One region of the Rahnella sp. P4_A8 genome, then DNA from elsewhere that is predicted to be linked to it. Evidence: predicted binding sites of a transcription regulator. Region 1 holds the regulator's gene; the other holds the start of a gene.
What was found. Region 1 encodes Fur, which represses iron uptake genes when iron is present. Its sites were predicted from a motif close to ATAATAATGAGAACNACTATCAA; they were not measured.

Region 1 (4,219 bases):
GTGCAGTTGCGGATGGTCTGAACGGTATTGACCAGGCTCAACTGCATCTCGTTCAGCAACGGAATCAGCTTACCGGCGCAGTTTTTACCGAATTCTTCCAGATAAAACGTCAGATCGCCGCTGGCGATCACCGCGAAGTGACCGCGGATTTTATCCAGCGGCTTCACCAGCGCCATCACCAGATAACGGTCAGTCAGCAATAAAATCACCAGCCCGATACCAAATGCCGTCAGCAGAATCACTTTGCTAAATGACGTCAGATGGGTGGATTGCCGTTGTGCCGCATCAAAATCGACAGCGATCTGACCGCTGACTTTCTCCATCGATGAGCCAAAGCTGCGGCTCAGTGCAGGTACGGTGGAATTGGCTAGCTGGTTATAGGACTCCGTATTTTTGCTGCGGGCTGCGTCGAACAATGGCGTGACGCCCTGCGTGATCAGATTTTCCCAACTGGTGATCAATTCCTGCACGGAGGAATCTTCCAGCCCCGGATGCGGTGCCGCTTTAAAACTGGCCAGTGCCTGCGTCAGCCCGCTGAGTGATTGTTTGGCGGTATCAAAAATTTCCGGACCTTTTGACGGATCGGCCTGAAGCTGTGCCACGGCGCGGCTCAGGCGCGTCACGGTACGAAAATACTGATCATTTCCTTTATTGATCAGCGCCATATTGTTGACCAGCTCGGTACTATTTTTGGTATTTTGGGTCAGTGTGTCCAGTGAGGTGACGGTGTAAAGGGAAACACCTGCCCACATGACGCAAAAGATGCCAAGAATGGTTAATAAAGCGGCCCTGATGGTGATATTTTTTAAAAACTGCACGATATGCCTCTCTCGAAACATGTCTGTTTCTGGCCTGAGGATTGACGGGGATGCGGAGAATCAAGACAGGTAACCAGCAGGCAAGTGCCCCAGGACATGTTTGAACACCTCTCCGGGCATCGATTTCTTTATTATGTTGAGATTGCTCCCGAATCATCTATCGGCGGAATGTTCTCGAAATTTAGTATTGTGACGACTTATTTCTCAAACTTGCTTTTGACCTCATTAACCCTGAGGTTAATTCGCCGCAGGTGAAAGCACACAAAGGCGATAACACTTAAAAATATTGCCCGATAAACTTATTTCCCAGTTAAGAAGGCGAGCAGAAGCATATTCTCCGCCGCACGAGTTTGCTATCATCTGCATTATTATTGCCTGCGTTGCAGAGCACTTCATTGAGAACAAGAGGTTAGGTAATCTTATGGCCGTTGTAGGTATCTTCTTTGGATCCGATACAGGTAACACCGAAAACATCGCAAAAATGATCCAGAAGCAATTGGGTAAAGATGTTGCAGAGGTGCATGACATTGCGAAGAGCAGCAAAGAGGATCTGGAAAAATTCGATATTTTGCTTATCGGCATTCCAACCTGGTATTACGGTGAAGCGCAGTGTGACTGGGACGACTTTTTCCCAACGCTGGAAGAGATAGATTTCGAAGGTAAGCTGGTGGCACTGTTTGGTTGCGGTGACCAGGAAGACTACGCCGAATATTTCTGCGATGCGCTGGGCACCGTGCGCGATATCATTGAGCCACGCGGCGCAGTGATTGTCGGACATTGGCCTACCGAAGGTTACCACTTTGAAGCATCTAAAGGCCTGGCGGATGATAAGCACTTCATAGGACTGGCAATTGACGAAGATCGTCAGCCCGAACTGACCAGCGAACGTGTTGATGCCTGGGTGAAACAGATCACAGAAGAACTTAGCCTTTCTGAAATTATTGGCTAAAAACCCTGTTGGCCCTGAGGATTTATTCTACAATTGAAGGGCCAAACTATTACTGAAATTAACAATTTAACTGCTACAAAATTGTAACTTTCGGTCGTATCAAGGTACACTGAGTTCCTCTGTTTTTTCTATTGATCAAGTCGTTGCATTCCAAATGTGACCGGCAATTTGTGATCTTTATTAACAGGCTGTCGTTGACGAGAATTGGCACATTGCGTTAAACGAAGAGACTAAACGAATAATTTTGTGCCGCCGATGCCACAGGCTGCATGCCTCAACTTGATTAGCACATAGTAACAGGACTGAATCCGCATGACTGACAACAACACCGCACTGAAGAAAGCCGGCTTAAAAGTCACGCTTCCGCGCCTCAAAATCCTGGAAGTGCTGCAAGCGCCGGAAGGTCATCACGTTAGTGCGGAAGATCTTTACAAGCAACTGATTGATATGGGTGAAGAAATTGGCCTGGCGACGGTTTACCGCGTTCTGAACCAGTTTGACGACGCCGGTATTGTCACCCGTCATAACTTCGAAGGCGGCAAGTCCGTATTCGAACTGACCCAGCAACATCACCACGACCACCTGATCTGTCTGGATTGCGGTCGTGTGATCGAATTCCGTGACGAATATATTGAAGGTCGTCAGCGTGAGATTGCTAAGAAACACGGTATCAAGCTCACCAACCACAGCCTGTATCTGTACGGCCACTGTGAAGCAGGCGATTGCCGCGAAGATGACTCTTTGCACAACGATAAACCTGCGCAGTAATCTGCACAGGCTTTGACTAAATTAACCGCTGAAAAGCGGTTTTTTTATGTCTGATATCGACGCAGATTGAGCCCGGATAGCAGGCATAAAAAACCCCGGCAAGCCGGGGTATGTTTCGCTGCTGAGATTCACGGCTTAGGTGAATTGTTCGTTTTTATTTCCTGCCAGATTTTCCCGCAATCAGCAGCATATGCCTGACCGTCGCCAGTTTTACGCGCCGTCAGACATCGCTGATAATCCACCACGCGCACCGTCTCCTGTTCTGCAAATTGCTGGTGGGCTTTTTCCTGTTTCAGTTTATTCAGTAACACCTCGCAGGATGCCAGTTTGTCCGGATTGCCTTCTGACGTATTGATACAGGCACGGTAATCTTCCCGCGTTTGGGATATTTGTGCCTGATCGGCGGTGGGTGCACAACCGGCCAGCAAAACAGCCGAAACCATGATCATCAGTAATTTATTCATCGACATAGCGACCTCAGAAAATAGTAAATGGAGCGATAACGATGAATTTCACGTCTTTTTCATCCTGGAAAATGTTGCCGTAACCGCCGCCCCAGCTCGGTATGTCCGAATGGTTGTCGTACTGGGTGTAATGCAGTTTGAACAACGTCCCTTTGGCGCGCCCTTCCTGAATGGTGTACAGCGCATCCAGGCTCCATGCGCTTTCTTTCAGACGCTGGCTCTGGTCATAAGCGGCGTTGGTGCTCGGTTTGGCATCCCACGCATAGACGTACGAACCACCGACCGCGAACCCCGGCAGGTCCCATTTCGCCAGATCATAAAGCACGCCGGCATATACTGCTTTTTCACCGTTGGCGTTGAAGTCCGAGCGGTTGTCCCACCACACATCAAGACGGCCGTTTGAGGAAGAATAAGTCGGGGTCATGCGCTGCAGGAAGTAGCCCTGATTCCCTTCCGCTTTCACCATCGTCCCTTCCAGACGCCAGTTAAACTGCCCGGTGGTATAGCCAAAGGTCAGTGCCTGCAACCATGCCAGACCGTCATACAGACTGTTCGGATCATTCTTGTCACTGATGCGGTCTTCTGCACCATAGAACTGATAGCTGGTGGTCAGCGGATTGCCCAGCAGATCCATTTTGTACGAGGCCTTAGCAAAGTACTGATCGACATAACTTTCAGCCTGGCCAAATGCGCCTTCCAGTACGAAGTCATTTTTAAAATCATATTTCGCACCGAGCGAATGAATATAAGAAACGCCGGTTTTCTTGTCATTCTGGCGGAAATCATCCATTTCCAGATGCCACGGCGATTTATATTCATCAGCCCACATATAGGAGAAACTCAGTTCACCCGGGTCACCGAAATCGTGTTTATAACCGGCTTCCGCACCGCGATACGTACCCGGCATAAAGCTCCAGTGCGGTGCGATCAGCGTCTGTCCGGTAGGCTGAATATACCCTGCGTGCCCCCAGAATCCGCCATATTTGAATTTACCGGCTGCCTTATAAAGACTGACCCCACTTTTATCCCCGGAGTAATCTTCGTCGTAGGCGCGGTTGCTGTTAGAAAAGGCGATTTCGTTGGGATGGCCGCTCTCGCTGCTCTCGGCCATTTCAATCGCCGTAAAGGCTGCGATATCAATACCAAACATGTCCCAGGCATAGCCGGAAGAAAAATCGAGGTTCAGGTTAGCGGTAGAATGCGAAAGGTTGGTTGTATAG
Region 2 (4,219 bases), on a different contig from region 1:
TGATCAGTGAACCACGTGGCCCGCCGATGATCAGTTTATCGCCCGGCTTCGCATCAGCCGCCCATTCGCTGGCGACACCCCCGTCGTGAATATAGAAATCCAGTGTCAGTTCGTTGGTCTGTGCATCGTAATGCAGCGGCGTGTATTCGCGGTTCAGCGGACGCGGCCCTTCGCCCCACACAATCCCTTCTTCGGTTGCAGCGGGTGGTGTAATGGCATCCCCCGGATTCGCCGGGAAAAACAGTTTGATGTGGTCATCGAAGCCGCGTGACGTAAACCCGGTCAGCTCGTCGCCGTTTAATACAATGCGTTTAAAACAGCCGGAAATCGTTTCACTGCTTTTTACCGTGATATGACGGAAAACCAGTTCGTTTTTGACCCGGACCGGCAGGTTTGCGGCAGGGGTTTCAGTGCGATGTTGTGCCATCACGTTCTCTCTTTTGCGATAAGGTTTGCCGAAAGATATATCTTAGTCATGTTTTCTGCAATCCCGGAAAGTGTAAGGAAAAACAAAAAAGCCATCGCGTGGATGGCTTCGGATTGCAGTGGCAGGAGGAAGAATGGCTAGCGCACGGCGCCGTACAGGAACATCTCGACGGCGTTTTTCACCAGTTGCTTGATCTCGATGACGTCCAGTGGCGCAGGGTCGCTCTGGTACAAACGCATATTGGTTTGCGCCGTCACCAGCGCCAGAAACTGGCGCGCGCGCAAATCGGCATCAGCATTGCCGAGTTGCCCTTTTTGCATCGCCAGCGCTAAAAATGCCGCCAGTGATTCGATGGCTTCACCCGGACCGGCATCGTGAAACAACATACCGATGTCAGAACGCCCGGCTTCGGCAATCACCATCCGGTATACCGCCAGCGCGGTACCGTCGTTGGTCAGCACCAGCAACATTCTTTCACCAAAACGGGTCAGCACCGTTTCCAGCGGCAGATCAGGCAAGGGGGCGGAAAGCCCGTCAACGGCATCGGAAAGATGCCCGGTGGCGTAGGCTTTAACCACCGCCACCAGCAGCGATTCTTTGGAGGGAAAGTAATTGTAAAGTGTGGCTTTTGATCCGCCAAGCCGCCGGGCAAGCTCATTCATCGAAGCACGCTCGTAGCCGCACTCCTGAAATAATTCCGCCGCGGCATCCACAATGGCATCCCTTCTGGCCTCGGTACGTACTTTCATTTTCACTCCTTAACTGTACGGTACAGTTTCTATTTGTACCCACTCTAACCATGCCTTTCCGGCTTGTAAAGCCGCGCCCCCTGGCCCGTTTCGAAAGACGAATTGCAAAGATTTCGTTAAGAACTACATTTTTTTTATCATTTTGTTGATAACAATTATCAGTATCATTATCATTCTCACGAAGCCGAAATGGGTGCGGATGTTAAATAAACCCATATTTTATAAGGATAATGGCCTTTTCACGGAAGAATTGCATGCAGATGACCAGCGCGTCTGATTTGTCGAAAGGCAGTAAATGCGAGCAGAACTTAAAAAAATTAGTCCAGGACTTATAACAAATGTTCAAATCCTTTACACAGCAGGGTTTGGTGAAAAACGTCATTTTCATGGGGACGATTCTCACCACCACCTTTAACGTAAATGCAGCGGAAGCCGTTAAAGACAATACCGATCTCACAGCAAGCAATACGCAATCTTCTGAAGCCATCAAAAAAAAACCGGCGGTGCGTACCGCGCAGGATCTGGCGCAGAACAATGAAGAAGTCATGACTGTCACCGAAACGATGCCGGATAAAAAACCGGGCTCGAAAACCACCATCACGGCGGCAGAAATGCAGCGAAAAGGCGGTAATGATTTCGGCACTATCATGCGTTATGAGCCGCTGATCACCGCGACCGGCGCGAGTGGTGGCTCCGGCAATGGCAAAAGCGGCTTCGACCGCAGCGGTTATACCGGCTATAACATCCGTGGACTGGAAAGCAACCGCGTCGGTATCGACGTCGACGGTATTCCGCAGCCAAACGCTACCGGGCGCAGCTACGTCAGCCGTGCGGGCCTGAACACCTTTGGTATTGGCCGCGATTACATCGACCCGTATATTTACGGTCAGGTGGATATTGAATCCGGCGCCACATCAGCCGATCGCGCCAACACCTCCATCGGTGGTGCCGTTTCCTTCCTGCCAAAATCTGCCGACGATTACCTGCGTCCGGGCAAGGAAGTCTATTTCGGTTACCAGTCTGATTATGATTCTTCGGATCGTTCCTGGCACAACGGCATCACCGCTGCCGCCGGTGACGAAACCCTGCGGGGCCTGATCGCCATCAGCCGCCGCGACGGCCAGGAAACCAGCAACAACAGCGATACGCTCRATGCGTATCCGGCCAACTGGCACTCTGACGCCATTATGACGTCGGTCATCTGGCAGCCGAATGATGCACATAAAGTCACCGGCACCCTCGATTACTACGAGAAAGTGAACCACACCCATTACGATACCTGGAACAATGCTGGCAGCGCGATTCTGGGTACCGCACAACAGCAAAGTAACACCCGCCGCTGGGGCGCGAGCCTGAAAGATGAATGGACGCCATTCAACGATTACGTGGATGCCATCGTCTCGAAAGTGTATTACCAGTACACCCAGGCACACGACAACACCTATCTGCCAAACGAAAGTAAGCAGATGATGAACGTCTACTCAAACTATGACGTGAACACTTACGGCGCGGAGACCAGCTGGCTAAAAACGCTGGGTCGCCATGAGCTGAGTGCCGGTATCAACGGCCGCGTGTCCAACACTGAACGTCCGTTCCGCGAAAGCCCGGATCAAAGTGCTTTCACGACTATCATGCAGCCGGAAGCTAACAGCCGGACGTATATCTTCGGCGGCTTCCTGCAAGACACCATCAAGTTTGACCTCGACGGCCATAACTTCTCTGTCGTGCCTGCGGTGCGTGTCGCGTATCAGAATACCAAGGCAGAAAACCTGTCAGACTTGTCCAACAGCATTGTTTCTGAAGATCAGGTTTCCACCCTGTACGGTAAAGCCAACTCCGATACACAGGCCCTGCCATCACTGGCCTTCACCTATGACATCACCCCTAAGCTGATGACTTACCTGCAGTACCAGCGCGGTGCCCAGTTCCCGGATGCCAGCCAGCTTTACGGATCCTGGAACCTCGGTTCTAACTACGCAGGCCGTGGTCAGTACGCGCTGATCGGTAACACTAATCTGAAAACCGAAACCAGCAATAACTTTGAATGGGGCATGAAAGGCGAAGCCACGGAAGGCGTGACCTTCAAGACTTCTCTCTTCTATAACACCTACAAAAACTTCATTGCTAACACCCGCTACACCCGCGCGGGCAGCCCGGGTATGTTCACCAATGTGCCCTCCAATATTTATACGATTTATCAGGCAGAAAACCGCGATGAAGCCTTTATCTACGGTGGCGATCTGAGTACCAAAATTAACTACGGTACCTGGTTCAGCAGCGTTGATGGCCTGAGCACCACCTTCGCACTGGGTTATGCCAAGGGTGAATCGAAATCCAGCTACGATGGCGACAAATATGTTGACCTCGACAGCGTGCCGCCAATGAAGTTTGTGGCTGGCGTGGCATGGGATGCGCCATCCGGCATCTACGGCACCGCCCTGACCGCCACCTTCGTGAAAGGTAAAAAAGCCGAAGCGACCAGCCGCCAGAGCTACACCAATGCCGGTACGCCAATCACGGGTTCCACCACCGAATACATGAATGTGCCGGGCTACGGTATGGTGGATGCAACGGCCTACTGGAAAGTCGCGAAGAACGTGAAACTCAGCGGTGGCGTTTATAACATCACCGACCGCAAATACTGGGATTACCTGAGCAGCCGCACCCTGACCGAAACCACCAATCAGGATGAGTACAACAAAGCGCTGGCTGTGATGCCGGGTCGCAGCTTCCAGTTGGGCGTGAACGTCGATTTCTAACCGATAACGCCCGAACGGACAACATCATAGGCGTCATGTGCAAACATGACGCCTTTTTTACGCCTTGTGACCTTCTCCTCAAAACTAAACCCACCTGTACATTTTCTTGACATGGGAATTTTATTACTCCATAAATGAACCGTACCGTACGGTTTTGAAATAAACCGAAACCGACGTCCCGCGACGATTCTTAAAAAGGTAGGAAAAATGTCTGCATCCGTTCACGGCTATTCTCTGGCGGCTTTGATTTCTTTGGGTTTTCTCACCGGGTGCGCGAGTACCCA

Region 2: the regulator Fur is predicted to act here: its motif matches at 1,322-1,344, upstream of AC1DUO_RS08040 (TonB-dependent receptor domain-containing protein).

Annotation. Positions count from the first base shown of each region.
Region 1 is NZ_JBFUHK010000019.1:55,618-59,836, forward strand. Features, by position in the region: gene AC1DUO_RS12335 (methyl-accepting chemotaxis protein) at 1-818, opposite strand, end outside; gene fldA (flavodoxin FldA) at 1,240-1,767, shown strand; gene fur (ferric iron uptake transcriptional regulator) at 2,080-2,535, shown strand; gene chiQ (ChiQ/YbfN family lipoprotein) at 2,664-2,999, opposite strand; gene chiP (chitoporin ChiP) at 3,013-4,219, opposite strand, start outside.
Region 2 is NZ_JBFUHK010000010.1:68,247-72,465, reverse strand. Features, by position in the region: gene AC1DUO_RS08050 (siderophore-interacting protein) at 1-427, opposite strand, end outside; gene AC1DUO_RS08045 (TetR/AcrR family transcriptional regulator) at 565-1,176, opposite strand; gene AC1DUO_RS08040 (TonB-dependent receptor domain-containing protein) at 1,563-3,935, shown strand; gene AC1DUO_RS08035 (DUF3313 domain-containing protein) at 4,143-4,219, shown strand, end outside.